DNA from 4 places in the Blautia hydrogenotrophica DSM 10507 genome. Region 1 is predicted to be linked to each of the others. Evidence: riboswitches for the same ligand, from Rfam matches in the RefSeq annotation. Region 1 holds a riboswitch; each other region holds the start of a gene.
The links. Region 1 has a riboswitch for cobalamin ahead of BLHYD_RS13375 (cysteine-rich small domain-containing protein). Riboswitches for the same ligand answer to the same signal wherever they lie in the genome.

Region 2: it holds a riboswitch for cobalamin, as region 1 does, so the genes downstream of both, BLHYD_RS07195 (energy-coupling factor ABC transporter permease) here and BLHYD_RS13375 (cysteine-rich small domain-containing protein) in region 1, are expected to answer to the same signal.
Region 3: it holds a riboswitch for cobalamin, as region 1 does, so the genes downstream of both, BLHYD_RS08315 (class I SAM-dependent methyltransferase) here and BLHYD_RS13375 (cysteine-rich small domain-containing protein) in region 1, are expected to answer to the same signal.
Region 4: it holds a riboswitch for cobalamin, as region 1 does, so the genes downstream of both, BLHYD_RS09645 (leucine-rich repeat protein) here and BLHYD_RS13375 (cysteine-rich small domain-containing protein) in region 1, are expected to answer to the same signal.

What each region holds. Positions count from the first base shown of each region.
Region 1 is NZ_CP136423.1:2,763,894-2,769,787, forward strand. It holds gene BLHYD_RS13350 (hypothetical protein) at 1-275, opposite strand, end outside; gene BLHYD_RS13355 (hypothetical protein) at 299-484, opposite strand; gene BLHYD_RS13360 (heavy-metal-associated domain-containing protein) at 580-933, opposite strand; gene BLHYD_RS13365 (hypothetical protein) at 1,126-1,671, shown strand; gene BLHYD_RS13370 (MBL fold metallo-hydrolase) at 1,901-2,731, opposite strand; gene BLHYD_RS13375 (cysteine-rich small domain-containing protein) at 2,763-3,056, opposite strand; cobalamin riboswitch at 3,275-3,472, opposite strand; gene BLHYD_RS13380 (C40 family peptidase) at 3,772-5,127, opposite strand; gene deoD (purine-nucleoside phosphorylase) at 5,363-5,894, opposite strand, start outside.
Region 2 is NZ_CP136423.1:1,536,973-1,542,866, reverse strand. It holds gene hemA (glutamyl-tRNA reductase) at 1-1,130, opposite strand, end outside; cobalamin riboswitch at 1,370-1,543, shown strand; gene BLHYD_RS07195 (energy-coupling factor ABC transporter permease) at 1,715-2,461, shown strand; gene BLHYD_RS07190 (energy-coupling factor ABC transporter substrate-binding protein) at 2,463-2,765, shown strand; gene cbiQ (cobalt ECF transporter T component CbiQ) at 2,794-3,567, shown strand; gene BLHYD_RS07180 (energy-coupling factor ABC transporter ATP-binding protein) at 3,583-4,428, shown strand; gene BLHYD_RS07175 (sirohydrochlorin cobaltochelatase) at 4,482-5,273, shown strand; gene BLHYD_RS07170 (precorrin-8X methylmutase) at 5,352-5,894, opposite strand, start outside.
Region 3 is NZ_CP136423.1:1,783,765-1,789,658, forward strand. It holds gene BLHYD_RS08305 (ABC transporter ATP-binding protein) at 1-471, opposite strand, end outside; gene BLHYD_RS08310 (ABC transporter ATP-binding protein) at 449-2,188, opposite strand; gene BLHYD_RS08315 (class I SAM-dependent methyltransferase) at 2,200-2,949, opposite strand; cobalamin riboswitch at 3,271-3,457, opposite strand; gene BLHYD_RS08320 (fructose bisphosphate aldolase) at 3,661-4,551, shown strand; gene BLHYD_RS08325 (DegV family protein) at 4,796-5,671, opposite strand; gene BLHYD_RS08330 (sodium-dependent transporter) at 5,873-5,894, shown strand, end outside.
Region 4 is NZ_CP136423.1:2,079,070-2,084,963, forward strand. It holds gene BLHYD_RS09645 (leucine-rich repeat protein) at 1-1,942, opposite strand, end outside; cobalamin riboswitch at 2,145-2,327, opposite strand; gene BLHYD_RS09650 (hypothetical protein) at 3,054-3,482, opposite strand; gene BLHYD_RS09655 (hypothetical protein) at 3,491-4,249, opposite strand; gene BLHYD_RS09660 (hypothetical protein) at 4,375-4,767, opposite strand; gene BLHYD_RS09665 (hypothetical protein) at 5,142-5,894, opposite strand, start outside.

The DNA.
Region 1 (5,894 bases):
AAATCCTCCGTCTTGTTTGAAGAACGATAGCTGTATTCTGCGTCATTGAACACAAAAATTATCTCTGCGATTTTCTTATCAACGATATAATACTTGCTGTCCTGCGCTCCTGCCGGCACTTCAATATACGCGCCAACTTCCCGGAAGGCTTGATTACCCTCCACTTCTTTCATAGGATTTGACACTTCTTTAATTTCTTCCTGTTTCTTAGTACATCCTGCTAAAGTTCCTAGCAAAAAAATGAAAATAAATGTTAACTGTAAAATTTTCCTCATATCTTTTCTGCCTTTCTTTTTTTCTAAGCCAAACGCTCGTTTTCTCCATTCTTCCGTATTATTTTTCTCCATAACTGACGTTTTAGCTCTTTCTTCCCAATCATATAATATTTCTCCGTCTTTTTCCAGGCCAAATCCCACAGATTAGTTCCCCGCCATTTTAAGGAAGTGACACCTACTTTACTCGCTGTCACTACACCGACATACAATGAAAGGCCTCGCGGGAATATCCTCAGCCATACGAAAAAATGCCGTCCTCACAGCATACTCTTGCTGTGAAGACGACACCTGTAATCGAGCAACTTTAAGCTACCACTTTATATCCTGCATGTTCCACTGCTTTTTTGATCTCCTCGTCTGAGACCTGCCGCTCCATCTTAAGCTGAGCATTTTTTCTTTTATAACTGACCTTCGCCGACAGGCCTTCAATCTCATTCAAAGCCTCCGTCACCCGATTCTGGCAATTAACACAGCGCATTCCCTCGATACGAATCTCCTTTTGGTTCACAATCTGCCCTGTCAGCTTCTTCTTTTTCGGTTTAACCGTGCTTTCCCCTCCACAGCAGCTTCCTTCCCCTCGAAGATGTTTGAAAGAACCTCTTAGCCCTGCCAAAATTACCACGGCCAACACAACCACAATGACAATATTGGTAAACATCTCATCTCCCTCCCTTCTTATGTGTTAGCTATTTCTAACTCCTTTTCTGTCCCTATTTTATCACATCAAATTTCCCTGTCAATCCCTTCCTCTTAACCATTGTGACGCCTCCTTTCGATTCCGCCCTTGCTTTCTTTTTTCCTTTCCGTTACAATATAGACAGAATTTTACATAAGCTGCAAAGGAGTACAAATGATAGAGGCAATTATTTACGAATCCAACACGGGATTTACGGAAAAATATGCTCAAATGCTTTCCAAGAAACTGAACCTTCCATCTTGCCCTGCTGGAAAAATGAAAAAAACCTTCTCTCCCGGTATAGAAGTCATCTACATGGGATGGATCTGTGACAAGAGGATACGCGGCCTAGAAAAAGCTCAGAAATACCTTCGCATCGAAGCCGTCATCACTGTGGGAATCCTCTCCCCTACTCCAGGTTTTATCGCTTTGCTTCACCAGTACAACGACCTCATGGATTTGCCTGTCTTCTATCTTAGAGGCGGTATTCGGCGGGAAAAGCTTTCCATCTCTCAAAAACTTATTCTAAACTTGATGGCAAAAAAGCTGGCTGCACCAGTCAAGAGAGGCGGCCTGGACTCTATCTCTAACGCTGACTATCAGGTTGTAGATTCTATTTTACACAGTAACAGTTTTGTCAAAGAACAAAATCTCGAGGAATTTCTCTTTTGGTACCGTACACAAACCGAAGTGAATCCCTATAATAAACCTGTTATTTAGAATTTGTTTATGATTTTCCCAAAACCTTTAGGAATTTTCCATAATTTGCTCACATTTATATTGTATAGTATTACTTGGATAGATGAATAACCACTCTCTATCTCCCCCCTCAAACAAGTTAAAGACAAAACCAGACGATACACTCGTCTGGTTTTGTCTTTTTCCTCTCCTCCACTCTGGGAACGCTCATCAATTTTAATTTTCCACCCGCTCCCCTCCATGTACAAAGTCACAGAGACTTCTCAGCGCCTGCCGACAGATAGTGAATCTGTTCCCCCAGCAGCTTCTTTAGCTCTTCATAGGCTTTGACTCCCGTACAGTGGCAAGTATAGTACTCACAAGGCCTGCACATCAGATGGGATGCCAACTTCTGGTAGAATTCACAGCGTTTCTTTTCATCTTCCTCATAAATATTATTCAGATGAAGACCGCCGATTACCTGTGTCAGAGGGCCCCCTGGCAGCTCTTCTGCCTTACTCAGAATATTTACGATACCGTTATGAGCGCAACCGCAGACCAATACTCTTCCAGCCTCCTGATGTACCAAAAGATTCTGTTCATGTTCGAAAGTATCAAGTTCTTCTTTTCCATCCTTTTCCCAGTAAAGATTGTCATTGGCCGGAGATGCACAGATTCTTCCTCTCACTCCTGAGAACACTTCCAATTCTTCATCCAGACGGTAGCCACCTCTGTGTACAACCAACCTGGAATGATCCCTCAGGGCTGAATCCAGCCCTATATAGCGGATTCTCTTAGGATGAGCATCGTGGGCATAATATTTTCCAAACACTCCGGCCTGCACATGAACATCTGCTCTGGAATTCTCCTGTAAAAATGCACTCAGTCCGCCTCCGTGGTCATAATGTCCGTGGGATAAAAAAGCCACATCCACCTGGCTGATATCCACTCCCAGCCTCTTTGCATTTTCCAAAAAAGAGGCATCTGGTCCCATATCAAACAAAACCTTATGCCTCTGAGTCTCTATATATAAACTAAGTCCATGGCGGCACAGATACCTCTCTGATACCGCTGTATTTTCCATCAAAACCGTTATTTTCATTTTCTTCTCCATTTCCACAGACTTCTTTGTACTATTTCTTCTGATTCTTTTTCACTAGCTCCATGATCTCATGATATTTACCCGTCACATATCCATAATTTTCCCGCCTATGAGGTAACATGCACTTAGAACAATCCTTAATCCCTCCGTCTAATATTCTGAAATTGCCACCGCATTTATCTCCTAACGCATACAGAGGACAATAACAGAACAGACAATTAAAATTCTCAAGGTCCTTTGTCTCATGGCACGGAAAGTACTCGCAATTTTTGTGACAAAAAAAAGAGAACTCCTTGTCCTCCCAAAACTCTTTCTTCTCTTTCATTGTGAACTCCTCTTTAAGGGGGGTGCGATTTACTCCAGCGCTAGACAGTTCGTTCATGAGTGCGCGGAGGGAACGAATGACCAGAGTAAATCGCCTGCCATTTAATCATGCATAATTCATATGAACAGGCGGATTCCATAAAAAGCATCTGTTCTTACAGATACGCATCTGAGATTGCGGATTATCTCAGAAGTGGCTGTTACACTTTACACGGAAGCTTCACCTCGCCATACTAAGCAGGTTTCCTGGCTCCAGGCTCATCGCTCTGTCTCTCCTTCTCATGCGCACTGCGCACAATGGATTCTCGAGACTTCACTCCTCTGATACAGTGACCGGATCGCTCAGGCATCTCACCTGATTCCCTTTTCCATCCATTCCCACAATAAATGGCTGGCACTTAATATGTTCATTATGGAATTATACAGGGTGTATTATAGCATTGTGGTACACCAATGTCAAGTGCTATTGCCGAATTTCCTACAAATATTGTAACAGTTCAACCATATAGTGTGACAAGGGGCTTACCCAGCATACGAGCCCTCTTGCCGCCTATCGGCAGCACCTCCAAAAAGTATAAGCTACAGATTGCTCCGTGCATCGCACTCCCGCAATCCTAACAGGCATTCACACTCCGGCGCATACGCCTGTGTGCTCACACAGTAAAAAGCCGCTGCAAAATAGCCTTGAACTATCTTGCAGCGGACTCTCAACTCAATTACATAACTCTTCTTACTGAAAGAATTGTACGGTAAGCCGCATTGTCACTAATCTTGATACCACCTGCTGGATATGGAGCACTATTGGATGCGTGAACAATCCTGCCACCTCCAAGATAAATTGCCACATGTCCGCCGTAGCAGATCAAGTCTCCTGGCTGTGCCTCTGAGTAAGAAACCTCTGTTCCCACGTTCATCTGGTCATAGGAAGTTCTCGGAAGACTCACTCCAAAATTTGCATACACACTCTGAACAAAACCTGAACAGTCAGCTCCATTTGTAAGGCTTGTTCCACCGTATACATAAGGATTTCCCACAAACTGTGTAGCATAGTCAGCTACCGATGAACCACTTCCAGAATAACTTACAGAAGAATCTGTACTGCCTGACTCACTGTAGTCTGTGTCCTCCACAGTGTTGTCCTCATCGATGACATTTCCATACTCATCAGTAACCACATCCTCAGAGCCATCCTCCTCATAAGTGCCATCTTCTTCTGTGTAATCTTCTTCACCGTCTGCATCCTCAGCATCAGTATCTTCTTCCTGATTATTTGCCTCCTCGGCAGCAGCTGCAGCAGCCGCAGCTTCCGCTTCTGCCTGACGTCTCGCCTCTTCCTCAGCGGCAATCCTCTCAGCTTCCAGTCTCTGAATCTCTGCCGTCTGTTCTTCCAACAAGGCTGCATATTCATTGGCCTGCTGTTGTGCATAAGCAATCTCATTGCTTGCATTGTTAGCCGCACTCTGTTTCTCACTAATCTGTACTTCCAGGTTCGCCTGATTTGCCTCCTGCTCAGCCTTCATGTCTTCCAGCTCAGCTTTCTCTCCATTCAACTGCACGCCCAGAGTTTTGATCTCCTTGATCGTCTCCACATATTTATTTAAAGCGTCACGGTCATATTTATACATCTTCTGAGTATACTCAGCCTTGTTCAATAACTCAGACAGATCATTAGAATCCAACATCAGGTTATACCAGGCATTGCTTCCGCCATTCTCATACAGATACTGAATTCTGAGCTTCATCGCCTCGTACTGCTTCTCTTTGTTAGCCTTTGCTCTCTTTAAATTCTTTCTGGTCTTTTGAATCTCTGCTTCCTTATTGGAAATATCCGTATTCAAAACCTCAATATTAACCATTGTATTTACTAAATCCTGATCCAAAGACGCAATCTCCGCATTCAGTGATTCGATCTGAGCTCCCAAATCATTAATATAACTGTATGTAGCATCCAGCTGACTGCTAGTATATGCCGCTTCTTCTCTTAATTCTTCTTCTCGTGATGCACTAACAGTCATCACCTGACTTGCACTTATTAAGAGTGCCAATGTTAAGCACACAATTCTTTTTTTCATAATTCACACCCTTCGTAAATTTTCTGGACGGATATTTAATATATCCGTAACATTTTCTTTACTTCTCCTACATATTAACACAATATTACAAAGGATGCAAGCCTAAAATTAATTTTTTTAAAAACTTTGTAACAATTTCGTTGCGTTTATTTTATATTATTCCGGGAGATGTTTCGATATGAAGGGCCAAAATCTATCAAGCTTAACACTATGTTTTCAGATTCTCAGCATATATTCACAGTTCCAATGCAATCTTCATCATACTATGAAAGCTCTCCTGCCTTTCCTTCGCGCTTAGGGATTCCTTCCGGTACAGATGGTCTGAGATTGTCAACAGACACAGGGCCTGTTTTCCTGCTCTGGCCGCATTCATATAGAGAGCAGCCGCTTCCATTTCAACACATAAAACTCCCATCTTCTTCCACTGCTCACTGCTCACTTCATTGTAAAAAACATCGCTAGAAAGAATATTTCCCACATGCACAGGCGTCCCTTGTCTCCTCGCCACGTCCACAGCCTTTTCCACCAGCTCATAGCTGGCAATCGGCGCAAAGGTTCCCGGAAGCTGATACTGATGAGCATAATTGGAGTCTGTGCATGCCCCCAGACCTACGACCACATCCATCACTCTCAGATCATCCTGAATTCCACCGGCAGAACCAATTCGAATGATCTTATCCACATCATAAAAGTGAAACAGCTCATAGGAATAGATGCCAATAGAAGGCATTCCCATACCGCTTCCCATGACAGAGATCTCCTTACCA
Region 2 (5,894 bases), 1.2 Mb from region 1:
CCCGCAGCAGTGTCAATTACCTGTGTCAACCGCTCCCTATCGGAATCCTCCATAGGCGTATTTTTAAGAATCTTTGCAATTCTCAGATTTAAATCGTGAACTGCCTCTGCTTTGATCTCCTGAATACGCGGAATCACGTCTCGTCCATCCAGCCACTGATAGAATTCCTCCATCATTTCATGGACAATCGCTCCCGCTTTTTGCATACTTTCTTGCTGCTCCTCGCAGGCTGCTTCCATCTTAAAACTATCCATATCATACAGAGTCACCTGTGAAAGCTGCGCCAGCGCAGGTTCCACATCTCTCGGTACTGCAAGATCAATGAGAATCACTGGATGTCCCAATTCTATTCCTTCAAACAGCTCTCGGCGCAACGTGTAATTAGGGCTGGCCGTAGCACTGACTACCAAGTCACATTTTGGCAGATATTCCATTCTCTCTCCATAATTAATGCGCTTGCATCCCATCGGTATATTCACGACACCGCTGCGATACTGGCGAACAGTCACCGTCACATCTGCACCGTTTTCTCTCAGAGTCTGAGCGGTAATCTTTCCCATCTCACCATTTCCAATAACCATACAGGTCTTTCCCTTGACCTCATAGCCTTTTTCTCTTAGGCAGGCAATCGCCTGATGAATCACAGAGAGATTGCCTCTAGAAAATGCAACTTCTGTCTTAATCTTTTTCCCGGCAGTGATCGCCATACGAAACAACACTTCCAGCACACTATCCGTAGTAAAATGCTCTCTCGCCAAAGACAGGGCATCTTTTACCTGGGTCAGAATCTGATCCTCCCCTAAAATCTGTGATTTTAATCCGCTGGTCAAATAGAATAAATGTTCCACGGCCTCTGCGTCTTTTCTTTCAGTAAAACAATCTCTGTACTGTCCCGCCGGAACTTCTTTTATCTTACAAAGACTGGCATAGAGATCCCCCTCCCAGTCTTCGGCAGTGCTGACCCACACCTCCATGCGGTTGCAGGTTGATAAAATAATGCAGCCTGATATCTCATTCTCCTGAAGCAATTCTTCCATAGCACTGCTGGCATCCTTCTTTGTAAATGCAAATTTAGCCCGAATATCCACAGGTGCCATACTGTGATCAATTCCGATCATGGAAATACTCATAGTTCTTCTTCCCCTAACTTTCCTTTGTCTTTCTCATAAGACTTCTTCTGATCTTATTTCGCTTTTTTTATCATATCATAACCCCATTCAATGTCAATTCTATGGTTTCTTTTTTTCAAAAAATTCTCCCTCACAAACTTGGATCTGTCAGGAAAAATCATCTGTGAATAGCTGTAAAACGTTTAAAAAAACACTGTATAATAGTTGACAATTCATAATCGAAAGCCTATAATAAATTTCGGCAATTTCTTGTATATGGTCCTTAAACAGGATAAATGGGAAAAGAGTGCAAATCTCTTACGGTCACGCCGCTGTAAAGGAGGAGCGTTCCCCACAATCCACTGGTTCGCCGGGAAGGAGGGGAAATCGCAGAGATTCCTAAGTCAGAATACCGCCATATACAAGCTTCGCACATGGTTACGAACGATGACCTGGTGCTTATGTTTCTTCTGCCAAAAGAGAAGGAACCGCTGCGCCTGTCTGTCGCTCAGACAGGCTTTTTGTATATCAAAAGCGACTGACGACAGCTCTTATGCCAGCCCTGTGCCTTTGTCTTACTTCATTTAAAGAAAGGGGAACTAAAAATGACCAAAAAACAAAAAAAGATTGTATTGCTATCCACAATCTTTGCCTTGACTTTCGGAATTACTCCCGCAGTCAGCGCCATGCATATCATGGAGGGATATCTTCCCGGCACCTACTGTATCGCCTGGGGTATCCTGTGTATTCCTTTCCTGGCAGCAGGCTTTTTCTCCATGAAAAAGACAGTGGCTGCTAACTCCCGGCTACTGCCGCTTCTAGCGATGGCCGGCGCTTTTGTGTTCGTGATTTCTTCACTGAAAATTCCGTCTGTGACTGGGAGCTGCTCCCACATGACAGGAACCGGATTAGGTGCCATTCTTTTTGGACCATCCGCTGTCAGCATCCTGGGCATTATCGTCTTACTTTTCCAGGCTATCCTGCTGGCTCACGGCGGGCTGACTACCTTAGGAGCAAACACATTTTCCATGGCTGTCGCAGGCCCGTTTGTCTCTTACGGAGTCTTCCTTCTCTGCAAAAAAGCCAATGTAAATCGAAAAGTCAGCGTCTTTTTAGCAGCCACTTTGGGAGATCTGTTTACCTACTGTGTAACCGCTATCCAGATGGCTTTCGCTCACCACGCGGATACTAGCATTGCAGGCGCTATGGGAAAATTTTTGACAGTATTTGCACCAACACAGATACCTTTGGCAATCATCGAAGGAATTTTGACGGTTCTGATTATCTCCGCGTTGGAGACCTATGCAAAACCGGAGCTGCGTTCCATCGGATTTTTAAAGGAGGTGCACTGATATGAAAAAATCGACGGTGCTCATTTTAATTATTGTTGTCATTCTCATGGCTTTTATTCCACTGTTTGCCATGCCTGATAAGGAGTTCGGCGGTTCTGACGATGCGGGAAGCGTTGTTGTCGAAGAAGTCGACTCTAGCTATACACCATGGTTTGAACCAATCTTTGAAAAAGCTCTCGGTCATGAACTTCCCGGAGAAGTCGAAAGCCTGCTGTTTTGTCTTCAGACAGGTATCGGCGTGGGTGTGATCGCTTTTGTCATGGGCAGATATGTAGAACGGAAAAAATGGCTCAGAGAAGAATAATTTCTGTATCCCGGCGAAAGGAGTACTTATGATTGCCATCGATCAGCTATGTTACCGCTCTAAACTTAGATATCACAATGCCGGAGAAAAATTTGCATTTACAACCCTGACCCTTTTATTTTGTGTGGTCAGTCGTTCTGTTGTAATTGCTGGAATTGTCCTGGTAACGACAGGGATTCTCACCATATACAAGGGTGGAATCCCTTTTTTCCGTTATCTGAAATTCCTCACAGTCCCTCTAGTCTTCCTGATTCTGAGTACTGTGGCCATCGTCTTAAATGTCTCAAAGACACCGTCAGATCTCTTCGCTCTTTCCATTGGAAGCTGGTATTTGACCGGCAGCAAAGCTTCCTTATTATATGCAGTACAATTGATTTTGACTGCACTGGCAAGTGTCTCTTGTCTGTACTTTTTTTCATTTAGTACTCCTATCACAGATTTTATCCATGTATTGCAGAAACTGCACTGTCCTCGGTTAATCATCGAACTCATGCTTCTGATCTATCGATTTATTTTTATACTTATGGAGATATCCTCGGCAATCACAACCGCCCAGAACTCTCGTCTGGGCAATAAGGATTTCATCACCTCATGCAAATCCTTCGGTTTCATGGCCTCAGCTCTCCTAATCCGGGCAATCAAAAAATCCAATCTTCTCTACGATGCCATGGAATCCCGTTGTTATGACGGAACCATCCGCGTACTTCATGAGAATTTTCCGCCCAAAAGACGTGAAATCCTCTATATCTTACTGTTTGAAACATTTTTACTTGCAGTCACTGTGATTTTGCGGCTGCGATAAGAAAGGCAAACCCATATGAAAGATATTATACTAAAAGCCCAAGAACTGTATTTCTCCTACGATGACGAAAACACCCATTCTCTGAACGGACTTTCCCTCGAAATTCAGCGAGGAAAAAAAGTCGCCTTTATGGGAGCGAACGGCTCAGGAAAATCCACATTCTTTCTGTGCTGCAATGGTATCCACCGCCCCAGCAGCGGTACCCTTTTTGTAGATGGAAAACCCATAGACTACTCTAAAAAAGGACTGTTGGACCTGCGCCAAAAAGTAGGGATTGTCTTTCAAGACCCAGACAACCAGCTTTTCTCAGCCAGCGTCTATCAGGAAATTTCTTTTGGTATTCTGAATCTGGGAATCTCAGAAGAAGAGGCACAAAAAGAAGTGGAAAAAGTCATCGCAGATCTGGAAATCACTCCTTTCAGACACAAACCCACCCATGCCCTAAGCGGCGGTCAAAAAAAGCAGGTTTCGATTGCGGACATTTTGGTTATGCATCCGCAAATCATCATTCTAGACGAACCTGCCGCAGCCCTTGATCCAAAACACACCCAAAAAGTCAATCATATCGTTGACGAAATGACACAGCAGGGAATCACAGTCCTAATGTCCACCCACGATGTGGACTACGCATACCAGTGGGCCGATCAGATCTTTCTATTCAAAGATGGACGAGTACTCTCACAGGGAACTCCCACGGAAGTCTTTGCCGATCAGAACGCCCTAGAAGAGACGAATCTGCATCAGCCAACTGTGATGAAACTCTATTTTCGACTCTGTGAAAAAGGCATTCTTGACCCGTCTTTCCCGGTTCCGAAAAATTTACAAGAACTGGAGCAATATATTGAAAATATTCATCTGTAATCATAGAAAAACACGACACACATCAAAATTTCACAAAGGAGGAACACTCAAACATGAATCAATCAAAAAAACAGGCCATTTTAGTGGTAAGTTTTGGAACTTCCTATAATGCAACCAGAAAGGTCACAATCGACGCCATCGAAGGCGATATCGCAAAAGCTTATCCAGAATATCAGATTTACCGTGCCTGGACCAGCAAAATGATCATCGCAAAGCTTAAAAAACGAGACCAAACTCATATCTTTACAGTCAAAGAAGCCATGGAGAAAATGGCCGAAGATGGAATCACAGATGTAATCGTTCAACCCACCCATGTCATCAATGGCATCGAAAATGACCAAATGAAAGAAGACGCCCTCTCCTGCCGCAGTCAATTTCACTCTATCCGATTCGGCGCTCCGCTTTTGACCACAGAAGAAGACAACCGAGCAGTGATTCAAGCTATCGCTCAGGAATTTTCTGAGCTTCAAGAAGACGAAGTGCTGGTATTCATGGGACACGGTACCACTCACTACGCTAACTCTGTCTACGCTGCTTTGGACTACATGTTCAAAGACCTCGGACACAAAAACATTTTCCTGGGAACTGTCGAGGCTTATCCAAGTATGCAGTCCCTGCTCCGTATGGTTAAAGAGTACAGCCCCAAAAAAGTCATCTTAGCCCCATTTATGATCGTCGCCGGAGACCATGCCCGCAACGATCTGGCCGGAGACGACCCGGAATCCTGGCTCTGTCAGTTCCAGGAATGCGGCTTCGAGGTCATGCCCGTTCTGAAAGGTCTCGGACAGTATTCCGCAGTGCGTCAAATGTTCATTGACCACATAAGAGAAGCTCTGGAACACTGATTTTTCCTGTTATAGGAAAGCCCACTTTGTTCTAAAAACCGGCATCGCAGCCTTCTAAAAACAGCGATGCCGGTTTTTCTATCTCCGGTTATCGATCATATACAGCAGTGCATTGCAGATGCAGGCTGCGATGTTGCTTCCGCCCTTTCGGCCTCTCGCCACAATATAGGGAGCCTGAGTCTGCATGATTAACTCCTTGGACTGTACTACGTTGACGAAGCCCACGGGAACACCGATCACCAGTTTTGGATGGATTTTCCCCTCGCGTATCATCTCATAGAGATGAATCAGCGCGGTAGGAGCGTTTCCAATGGCAAAAATCAAATCCTCACCCATAGCCGCCGCTTTTTCCATGCTGGCCACAGCCCGGGTGGTGCCGTTTTTCTTCGCTGTCTGGGCCACATCCTCATCGGACATAAAACAGTACACCTGACCGCCGTATCTGGCAAGCGCCTTCTTATTGATTCCGGATTTTGCCATCTGTGTGTCCGTCACAATGCTGGCTCCACCCTTGATCGCTTCTAAGGCTTTCTCCACGACCCCTTCCGAAAAGCACAGATTTTTCGCATAGTCGAAATCCGCACTGGTATGGATACACCGCTTTACAATCAGTTCTGTACC
Region 3 (5,894 bases), 980 kb from region 1:
TGGTACAAAGGTAGCCACCAGTATACTTCCAAAAGAATGGGCAAAAAACCATTCCAACAATTCCACATCACTCATCAGTGTGGATGCCAGTTGGCCAGAACGCATATTCAAGAGAAGTACTGGTGATACTCTCTCTATGGCATCAAACAACATAATTCGAAAATTTGCCAAAACTTTAAAGGCCACATCGTGAGCCAGCCACATCTCCAAAAAGTAGAAAACAATTCTGGCTGCTGCCACAGCTGCCAACAAAAGAAAAACTTGATGTCGATGTTCTAACAAAGTCCCTTCTAGTGCCATTCCTACCAGACCGGCTCCCACAACAGAGACCCCGACGATAGACAACTGATGCCCTATGCCACAGACTACAGCCCCAAACATCCTCAGACGGTACGCTTTTATTTTTGTCGATAGGCGAATAACATTTTGCAATCTTGTCTTTCCTGTCTTATTGTGATTCTTCTTTTCCATAATTTTGTGCCTTTACTAATCCTTGATATACCTTATTGTTACTGAGTAGTTCCGCGTGTGTTCCAGAACCAGACAGTCTTCCCTGCTCCAACACATAGATCCGGTCAGCTTTCACCACTGCGGAAAGCCTGTGTGCAATTACCACAGTTGTCCTACCTTGCATACAGCGCTCCAAAGCCTCTTGAATTTCCTTCTCATTTTTGAGATCTACACTGGAAGTGGCTTCGTCCAAGATCAAGATTGGAGCATCTTTTAGGATTGCCCTGGCGATTGCAATCCGCTGCCTTTCACCCCCTGAGAGCGTAGCCCCTCTCTCTCCAACGACAGTGTCATATCCTTGCGGAAGCTCCATGATAAAATCGTGAGCATTTGCTGTCTTGGCTGCCTGCTCCACCGCATAGTCAGAGGCGTCTGGACGAGCCATCTTAATGTTTTCTCTCACAGTTCCATAGAACAGATAGGATTCTTGAAACACCACCGCGATTTGACTCCTAAAAGACTGGGCCGCATATTCCTTTAGACTTTTTTCTCCAACCAGAATCGTTCCAGAATCGTAATCGTAAAAACGAAGCAGTAAATTGACTATAGTAGATTTTCCGGAACCAGATTTTCCCACAATCGCGGTCACTTTTCCCGCTTCCATCTTCATATCAACGTGTTTAAGGACATCATACCCTTCCTTTTCATAGCGAAAGGTGAGATCTTTCAATTGAATTTCTGGGAGTGTATCGGAAAAACAGCAAGTTGTTTTTCCATCCTTGATGGTAACCGGTTCGTCTAGAACTTCAAACAGCTCTTCTGCGACAGAAAGCCCAAGATAGCTTCCATGCCAGTAAGTATTTAAGTCATTTAATGGCTTCATACACTCTCCAGACAGAAACAAAATAATCAGCAAAGACTGGTAATTGATATTTCCCTGTGCCATATGAACTGCCGCTAACGCTACGCTAGCGGCAGTGCCAATGGTCGTACAGGCGACAATCACTGACGAGTCTGACAAGGAGATTCCCAGATTCTTCATGGAATTTGCTGCGAACTTCCATGCACTTTTTGACAGTCTTTTTCCCTCTCTTTGACTTGCACCCAGAGATTTTAATGTACTCATTCCCTGCATGTCATCAATGTATTGGGAATTTAGCTGAGCATATTCTTGCCAGTATTCAATCATCACCCGTGAGACAGCGGGCATAAAAAGATGTGGAATTACAATGGACAGGATTGTCAAAACCAAAACCAGCAGTCCTACGGCAGGATCTAAAGACCAGAGGTAAACTGTGGAAAAAACCGTCGTCGCCAGAACAACCAAAATCTGAGGAAGATACTGTGTCAAAAAAGCCTCAAAGGACTCCACTCCATCCGTAATCAGAGACTGAAGATTTCCGCTTCGCCTCTCATTGCGGTAGGACGGACCTAATTCCATCAACTTTTCCAACATGACATCCCGAATAACGCTTTTGACTTTTGCTGCCATCTTCTTGGTATATCCTTCCTGAAAGCGAAGAATCCAAGCCCTTGCCAAAAGTGCTGCAAGACACAGAAGAAACCAGGTAAAGACTGTCTGTAGTTCTTCCTGGGCAAACACCGCGCTCACTCCTTGGGCCAAAAAAAATGCCTGAGTAAAGCTAAGCGCCACGACGGCAAGACTGATTGTGGTCTTTACCGCTGTCTCTTTTTTAGCTTTACCTAGAAAGGTAATCAGACGTATGTATTTTCCCATAGCAGACTCCTTTACTTCTGTGCACCCACAAGAAATTCCGGAGTCAAACCGTTTAATTCACGTCCCAATTCGTCCCACACACGATCTGTGATGTCCCTTTGGGCAAACACTTTGGAGAAACCCAATTTGAGCAGGCAATCTAAATCCCACTGGGGACGGAGCTTGTCGCTTAGATATAATCTTTTACTCAGCACTCTACCTTTTTCTTCATCTGCGTGAGCGTGGATACCTCTTCCGTATTTTCTTCGAATCTGTTCTTCTCTTTCTTTATATTTTTGTCCCAGACTCTCATCAAAAAGATGAAGATACCAGCAGGCGTCAAATACCAGCAAACTGCCGCCTGGTTTTAGTACCCGAAACCATTCCCTGTATGCTCTCTTAGGGTCGTCTAAAGTCCATGTGATATTGCGACAGAGGATTGCGTCAAAGCTTTCGTCTTCGAATTTTAAATTTTGGCAGTCCATTGTCAGAAGTTGTGCTTGCTGGCCCCATTGCTTGACATTTTCTTTGGCGCAGGCGATCATATTCTCTGTAATATCAATTCCAATGACCTGATGGCCTTCTTCGCCTAGAATAATTGGAAAAAATCCAGGGCCTGTTCCCACGTCCAATATTTTCAAATTTCTCTCTGCTGGCAAATATTCACCGATTAGCTCTTTCCATGCCTGTCTGGCAGGTCCATTCAATTCTTCTTGGATTCCGCGGCTGTAGACATCAGCTTCTCCTTCCCAGTAATCCTTGATTTTTTCATTCAGTTCCATTTCATTCTCCTTTCTTGACACCTTTCTGTATGTGTATCCCGCTATAATAAAAAAACTCTGCGTCCCCCAATTGTTGTTCAAAAACGATGGAGAATCTGCAGAGTTTTTTCTGGAATTATCAGCACACGCGGTCCGCCGCAAGCGGACAATATCTTTTTTTAAACGCTTATTCGTAGCAGAACGTTTAAACGATAAAAAGAATTTTCACATATCAGTGTGAACAAGCTCTTTTCTGTTCCACAAAAAAAGAGGCAGACGTACATCTGCCCCCGAACGTTCTTCCCTGTGCTGTCCATACATTCAAATTCCCACCGAATATGACTGTAACAACGCAATATGGCAAGTCTCCTGACTCGAATTCATTCTACTCCTCACCTTCCCGGATGGCTCCAGTGGTCTTTGAGTTTCGTCCTTCTCACAGTAGCGGGGGCTGTCCTGGCTTTTACCAGATTCCTTTTTAAGTTATCCGCATTTATGAACGGACAACACCATATTGTATTATGTTAAACTGTTTAATATTATATATACAAGTGTTCTACCTTATTTGTCAAGTAAATAACAATAATTAGGTATTCATTTCGTAAACTTCCAAAAATATAGCAAAATATTCTCTTTGTTTGGGCTTTTCCAGTGGAAAAAAATGATAAAAAGTGGTATAATACAAAGAAGTTAGCAAAAACTAATATCTATGTAAAAAGGAGGAATCACTGTATGAACACAGCGCAGCTAGAACGCATGAAAAATGGAGCAGGTTTTATCGCAGCTTTAGACCAGAGCGGCGGCAGCACTCCAAAAGCCTTAAAAGCTTATGGAATCCAGGAGACGGAATACCATTCTGAGGAGGAGATGTTTGATCTGATTCACCAGATGCGCAGCAGAATTCTCACCAGCGATGCTTTTACCTCGGAACATATCTTGGGCGCGATTCTGTTTGAAAAGACCATGAACAGCAAAGTGGATGGTCTGTACTCCGCAGACTATCTGTGGGAGAAAAAAGGAATCGTTCCTTTCTTGAAAGTTGATAAGGGCCTAGATGAGAAAAAAGATGAGGTTCAGCTGATGAAACCTATTCCGAATTTAGACAAAATTTTGGAGCAGGCCAGGGGGAGAAATATCTTTGGAACTAAAATGCGTTCTGTGATCCACAATGCAAACCAAAAAGGAATCCGTGAAATCGTAGATCAGCAATTCGATATAGGATTAAAGATTGTTCAGAAGGGGTTCGTGCCGATTCTTGAACCTGAAGTAAATATCAATAGTAATTCTAAAAAAGAAGCAGAGGAAATTCTGATCGAGGAAATTATGCAACATATGAAGGCACTGGATTCTTCTGTGAAATTAATTTTTAAAGTGAGTATTCCGACTGTGGCAGGTTTGTATTCAGATCTGATGAAAGATTCAAAGACTGTGCGTGTTGTAGCGCTCTCCGGCGGATACAGCCGCAACGAGGCAGACGAATTATTACGGGAAAATCCTGGCTTGATTGCAAGCTTCTCAAGAGCCCTCCTGTCAGATCTTAACGCAAAACAGACACAGGAAGAATTTGATGCTGCTCTCGGAAAGGCAATCCATGAAATCTATGAGGCATCCATGGCTGAATAAGAAAAAAGTTAGACAAAATCTATCGTCTGTGAATGAGTTCGGTATTTACCGGACTCATTCTGTTTTTATGTTATAGGAAAAGCCTTGTCACACTAATGTGTGAAAGCCCTTTCCTATAACACAAATACTCCGTAGGATCGCACCGCGGAGACGAAAATGCGGTTGCTGACGCAACCCGCTGCAGACAGAGAATCCTGCCTCGCAGGATTCTTTTTTATATGGCTTGCCCATTTTATTTTAAAATTTAGACATGGGCTCTCACTAATCCAATCCCAAGTCCTCCAGGACCCACATGAGATCCAATACTCATAGTTAGCGGAAGGTGTACTAGTTCCAAGTCAGGAAAATGATTTTTGAGCTCTGATTTGAAATATTCCAACTTATCTGCTTCCATCGCTGTGTTGGCAATTCCGACTTTTAACTGTCCAGAGTGATAAAATTCCCCTAGGCGAGTATTAATATCTTTGTCCAGTGCCTTACACATTTCTTTAAATGCAGCTTTCATTCCACGTTTAACTACATACATATCTAATTTTTCTCCTTGAATTGTCAATACGGGCTTTAAATTCAACATAGAACCTATGGCGGAGACCGCTGGTGTAATCCGTCCGCCTTTTTTTAGATATTCCAGAGTGTCCACGACAATATAGATAGTGGCATCCATGGACTCCTCTTCCAAAATTCTCTTGATGTAAGCACCGTTTTTACCTTGGTCAGCCAAAAGCTTTGCGTCTAGAGCGGACTGTGCTTGAGTGACAGAAATTCTATGGTTGTTCACCACGTACACTTTTCCAGCATAGGGTTCTTCTTGCGCAAGCAAAGACGCGTTTTGGTAGGTACTGCTCAGTCCACTAGACATAGGGATATAGACAACTTCATCATAATCTTTAAGGAGCCGATTCCACATCTCCATCACGTCACCCGGCGAGGGCTGAGAGGTACTGACTTTTGCACCTTCAGACAATTTTTTGTAGAATTCCTCTACGGTGATGTCCTGTCCTTCATAATATGTCTGGTCGTCCACTAAAACTGGCATGGGAATCACATAGATTCCAAGCCGACTGCCATCTACAGGCATCAGTCCACAGTTGCTGTCTGTCATAATTGCTGTCTTTTTCATATATAACCTTTCTTTTTCGTCTGTCGAAATAAATATTTGTCAGTTTTCAATATTTTCAAAAAAATCTCCTAATTGGATGATAACAGTCCATCTATACAAAATCAAGGTATTTTATAGAAAAAATACCACAAATATGATATAATAATCCACTGACTGTATAAAGGCTAAGATTGCCATTTATCAGGAAAGGGGAATAGAGACGTGAAAGAAAAACTAGAAAACA
Region 4 (5,894 bases), 680 kb from region 1:
GCTGTGCAAAAACACCCAGTGGTCCGTCAGGATTCACGGAATTCGTCGCATTTTTAGGAATTTCATAACCATCTGCGTGAGGAGAAGCCTGGGCCTCATCCGGGCAGTTCGTCTGATAAGGAAGATATCCGTCATAGCTTCCCAGGCTAATAATTGCCTGCAATCCAGAAGCTCCCTTTGGGCAGTAAGGAATCTCATTGGTGTTCGGTCCAAAGGTATTGTCTTCTTGCTTGAAGGTCAGCAGATAATCCACCAATGTCATCTCTGTATCCGGGTCTTCCTTGTAGATATAATCTTCATCAGCATTCACGTCAATGCCATAAGCACGCAGGGCTGCGATGACCATCGCTACATCTGCCGGATCCTCTTCTTCTCCCACCACGGTCACAAAGAGTTTCCCTGTGCTCTTGAATTTCTCACTGATCAGCTTCATAGACGTGTCAACTGCTTCTCTGACTTCGTCATTCTCCGTATAGTACGGTGCCAACACAAGCATCGTCTGTGCCGTCGCATACGGATGCCAGTCAAAAGTATTTTTGTCAAAGAAATGCCAGCCTCCTTTTTCATCCTGGCTGTCCAAAATGTGCTTTATGATCTTATCTCTGGTCCAGACCGCATTGGCGGGAAGCTCATGATTTCCACTGTCATAGGCAGCCAATGCCAACGTCCAGTCTTCCAGCTCTGAACCCATCTCATCCTCAGGGTGGTAGGCCACCAGATTCTGATATACTCTGACACTCATTAAGGCAATTAAATCGACAGTCTTCTCGCCGCTCGTCACCTGTGACGCGTCCAATCCCATCGCGTTAATTGCGATCGCAGCCATCGCCAGCTCACTGGTATCCAGATAAGGAGCTGTCGCCATCTCCACCGCTCTTGCGCAAGCATCTGCCTTCTCTTCTTCTGACAGTGTCTCACCCGCATTCACACGGTTCAATAGATCCCAGAATGCGTTGTCACTCTTAGCCTGATCCAGGAGAGCTGCTCTGATCGCATTCAGTTCATCCACGTGTTCCTCCCTAAACTGCACGTCCATATACAGCCACGGATCCTCGAAATATCCTTCCGCCCTTGCCGGAACACTCACGATCATATCATCCGGACAGTTATAAAAGGCGTTCGTATCCGTAGACGCCGGCGCATCTCCTCCCATCACCACGTCCATCAAAGGGCATTGACCGAACGCATACACTTCAATCGTGTTGACGCTGGCAGGGATTGTCACTTTCTCCAGCTTCGCACCATAGAACGCCTGCGACCCGATCTTTTCCACGCCATCCGGAATCACACATTCCTTCAGCGCTGAGCAACTCATGAACATGCTGGTGCTTATTTCTTTCAGAGAAGCCGGCAGCTGAATACTCTCCAGAACTCTGCACATGGAAAATGCTTCACTGCCGATACTGGTCACGCCGTCTGGAATAGAGATCTCACCCAGGCTTATGCAGTAGTCAAAAGCATTTTTTCCAATGCTGGTTACGCTGTCCGGGATGGAAATCTCTGTCATCTGCATACATCTTCTAAAGGCTCTGTCGCCAATGCTCGTGACCCCGTCTTCGATCACAACCGTCTTGATGCTGTCCACCAGCTCAGACCACGGCGATGCGTCTGCGACAGAGTAATCCGTCATCTCCCCGCTTCCGCTGATGCGCAGCTCTCCGTCCTCAGAGAGTTTCCATGTCACGTTTTCGCCGCAGGTACCTTCCTGTACCGCAGCTTCCTCTGCCAACACCTCGGCAAAATCCTCAGCTTCAAAGGGCTCCTCTTGGGATACAGAACTGGAGAAGCTTTCCTCAGCCTTCCCTGAGGCCTCCTCCTCGCTCTGGAATGACGCCTCAACAGCCACATCCTCAGCTGCCAGTGCAGTCACCGGCACTCCTGTAGCAGCAATGGCTCCCGTCATCAATAAAGCCATAAATTTTTTGTACGCCTTAAATTTCATTTCTTTCTCCTTTTTACTCGATCGTTATTTTTTGAAAACATCTGCGAGCGAATTTTTTTCCTCCTTTCCTGCTCTCCTCCGCAAAAAGCCGAAAAAAGACAAAAAGATAGCTTCATCCTTTCTCCCGCAGAAAGGACTACGCTATCTTTTCTATAATAATATAATATGGTGACTCGGTCTTTCGCCTGCCGTACTCACAAACGTTTTCCCCTAGGCTTTGTTATGTATCCTGACTTAAGTTCTTCCTACTAGAACGCCTTCCCAGAGTATCCTCCAGTGGCATATCGTCCGTTCGTCCCTCTTACAGTAGAGATAGGCTGTTCTGGATTCTCACCAGATTCCGTTAAATAGGTATCAAAACCTAACCAAAGCCTCTATTCATTTTGCGTAATTATTATATCCCTCTTTTCTGGCCATGTAAATCTTAATTAATTACAATTATATTAAATTTTCATTTCGTTTTTTTTAATTCCCTTATTTCACCTTCACGGTCTTCCAGTCGGAATAGGAACCGAAGATCTTCTCACCATTTACCGTGCGGTATGCCCGCATAGTGTAGTAGTACGTCTGCCCGGATTTCAGGCCGGTGTCGGTGTAGGAAGTCGTGCTTCCCTTATCTCCAGTACTCCCCCTCTTTGGTGAAGTAGCCTTTTGCCTCGATTTTGTAACGATACTCGCCTGGCGCTAGATAATAGATTCCGAATTTTCTGGTCTCGATCACCTGATCTGCGTTGCTGTATACCGTAAACTTCTGATATTCTGGAAAATTTGCATTAATGGAGAACGTTACTTTCGTTCCTTTTTTCCATCTGCACGGCGATGGTCCGTGAACAGCTCGCAGAATTCTTTCCTTCGTTGAAGGTACTTGTCACCGTCTGATAATTATCCGCCATCGCCAGATAGTTCTACTCTCCAGGTGTCAGTTTATGCTGCTGATTTCTCATATCAGTTGGTATCCGCGTCCTCTCCCTATACAAAGAGAAACTCTCACCTCAATAACAAGCCGGTATCTCCGATGGTGAAGCTTCCAGTCTCTGTCTGATAACCTCCTTTTATATAAAATTAAGATTTGTTCACAATTTATTTACTCATACGTTTGTCGAGCGTTTTTTCACATTCCTGTCCGAATACCAGTCTCATCTCCGTAGACTCTACCCATGACTTTTCCGTGGATAGAGTACAGATAATGTACTTCCACTCGGTAATCTTCATCACTTTGCACATACACTACCTGATAGTAATACGCTGTCAGCGGCGAATGATTCTGAATGTGGCAAAACCGCTCAACCATCTCCTCCTCGGCCTGCTCAGACAGCTTCCGGTGGTTTGGAGAGGCATAACGAATAAAAGGATGATAGCACAGGAAAATCTGAAGTACATACGCCAAAACTAACCCCAAACAAAAAAACATGATTTTTTCACGCAGGCTCTTCTTTCTCCTCTTCCATATTTTTGAAACCACAACAGTGAATCCCAACGAGAACACAGACAGCACAAACCCATAATAAAGCCATGCATATAAGATTTCACCTTTCCACATAAAACACCTCAACTGACAAAATCCGTGTCTGAATTAAAATTCCACTGCCATATATCATAAGCACTTTCAGATACCCAATTCATATCTTCACTTATCCCTAAAGATCTAATCGGATCATGTTCTTCTGCAAATACACTCCATTCACCATGCCCAATAAAACGGTACCCTCTTTGCGCTGTTACACGAAAACGACCATCATTAGGATAACCTTGCCTCTCATTTCCATCAAATCTGGCTCTAAAATAATAGTTGACTCCTGGTTCTAAATTTGTAGCGTCATCAACTCCTACACAAAAATTAACCTCACAATCTGAATCCCCAAAAGATGTATCTAGATACTCAGAGGGTTGATTTGTGAAATAATCAAAGTCTGATGATGTATCTATATAACTATATCCACAATCTGCTTCATAAATTTCATCCATCGTATCTGGATTATAATTATAAAATGTTATTTCCATTTCCAATGCTTCATTATCATCAAACGCCAGATTTCCCAGTTCATCTTCCGAATAACAATAGGATAATTCTACTTGATGCTTACGCATACCAGAAAATAAACCTTCATTAAAAACCACGTTTACTTTTCCTGGAAACCATTGATATCCTGATTCATATCTATTATTTCCATCCCCGTAATGTGGAGAACTTAGGGTTGGTACGCACCGTGTATTTTTATTGGTTCTAGAATCATGTAACAAAATCATGTTAGCATAATTTATATGATATTGTTCATTTATACCATATACCTCTTTTGATATATCCAATAAATCGGCAGGCTCTATCTGTTTAATTACCTCAGGAGTAACTTCTATTACTTCTTTAAGGTCTTGTAAGTCAATTATTTCGTTAGTTCTAGCGCTATTTTCTTTTGTTTCAATACAGTATAACCTTACGTTTTCATTTTAATTTCAGTTCCATACATTTCAATTAATTCTTCTATAATACTATCTACTCTTTGGTTTAAAGCATCCATCAAAAATTCCTGTTGAAATACTAGACCTACCTTTATTATTTCATCTCCAATGAGAATTTCAAATACTACTTGTTTTATACAATCTTCTAATAACGTAATATTTTTCATCTCGCTATCAGAATTTCTTAAAACATTTCCATTAAAATAATATTGTCTCTTTACCTCGCCTGACTCCCAAAATGAATTATCTTCTGTATACAATTTCTCATCAATATTTTCTTTATTCGCACCTTCTGCCTGTACACCTTCTATACAAAATATATTCATTAACACAGCCAACATAATAGCTGATATAATCTTCTTTCTCATAAAACCCTCCATTTCAATTCTTTAACCTCGATGATATAATTAACGTAAACTTTCTATTTTACCTTCATGATCTTTCAGTCCTCATAAGAGCCAAAAGCCTTCTCCCCGTTCACTATCCGGTACGCTCGCATTGTAGTAATAAGTCTGGTCAGATTTCAGGTTAGTGTTGGTGTAAGAAGTCCTACTTCCTTTCCCAAGCTGGGCCGCATTGGGCCACGCATATATGATTTCACCTTCCACATAAAGCACCTCAATTGTAAACGATCTTTTGTTTATTAATACAAAGCTTCCTGATATGAGCGCTCAGACCCATACCAGGAATACTTTGCATTCCATATATAACCGGCAATAGCCTTACATCTGCTTTTGCAGAATTATTTCACCTTCACGGTCTTCCAGTCGGAATAGGAACCGAAGATCTTCTCACCATTTACCGTGCGGTATGCCCGCATAGTGTAGTAGTACGTCTGCCCGGATTTCAGGCCGGTGTCGGTGTAGGAAGTCGTGCTTCCCTTTCCGATCTGGGTCACATAGTGCCATGCCCCATTCTCGGAAGTCTTATAATAGATACGATATCCGCTGGCTCCGTTTACCTTATTCCATTTCAGCGCCGCCTTCTTGCTTCCCGCTGTGATCTTCGTAATCACGGATTTCTTAGGCACTGCCTTGCCGGTCTTTCCAGCCGAATAAGCACCGTAGACCTTGGTTCCGTTCACATTCCGGTAAGCTCTCACATAGTAGGTATAAGTCTGCCCGGTGGTGACTGACGTGTGCACATAGGAGGTGCTGCCGGTCTGGGTGGCATATTTCCATGCGGAGTTCCCCACTTTATAGTAGAGACGGTATCCGTCGGCACCGTCCACCTCATCCCAGGTCACTTTAATGCCGTTATAGCCCCAGGTTTGAGTCTTGCTGACAGAACCCTTGCCCAGCGCTGTCTTCGCCGTCACGTCAGTCACATACTTGCTGTATACCGGCTCTCCCCAGGTCTTGCTGGCCGCTTTTACCGTATAGTAATAAGTAATCCCTGTCTCTGCAGTTTCGTCCACATAGGACAGCTCTGACAAATCCTGAATCCAGGCGATACGCTTGAAGGTCTGTCCTTTCGTCTTGCGGTAGACATAATA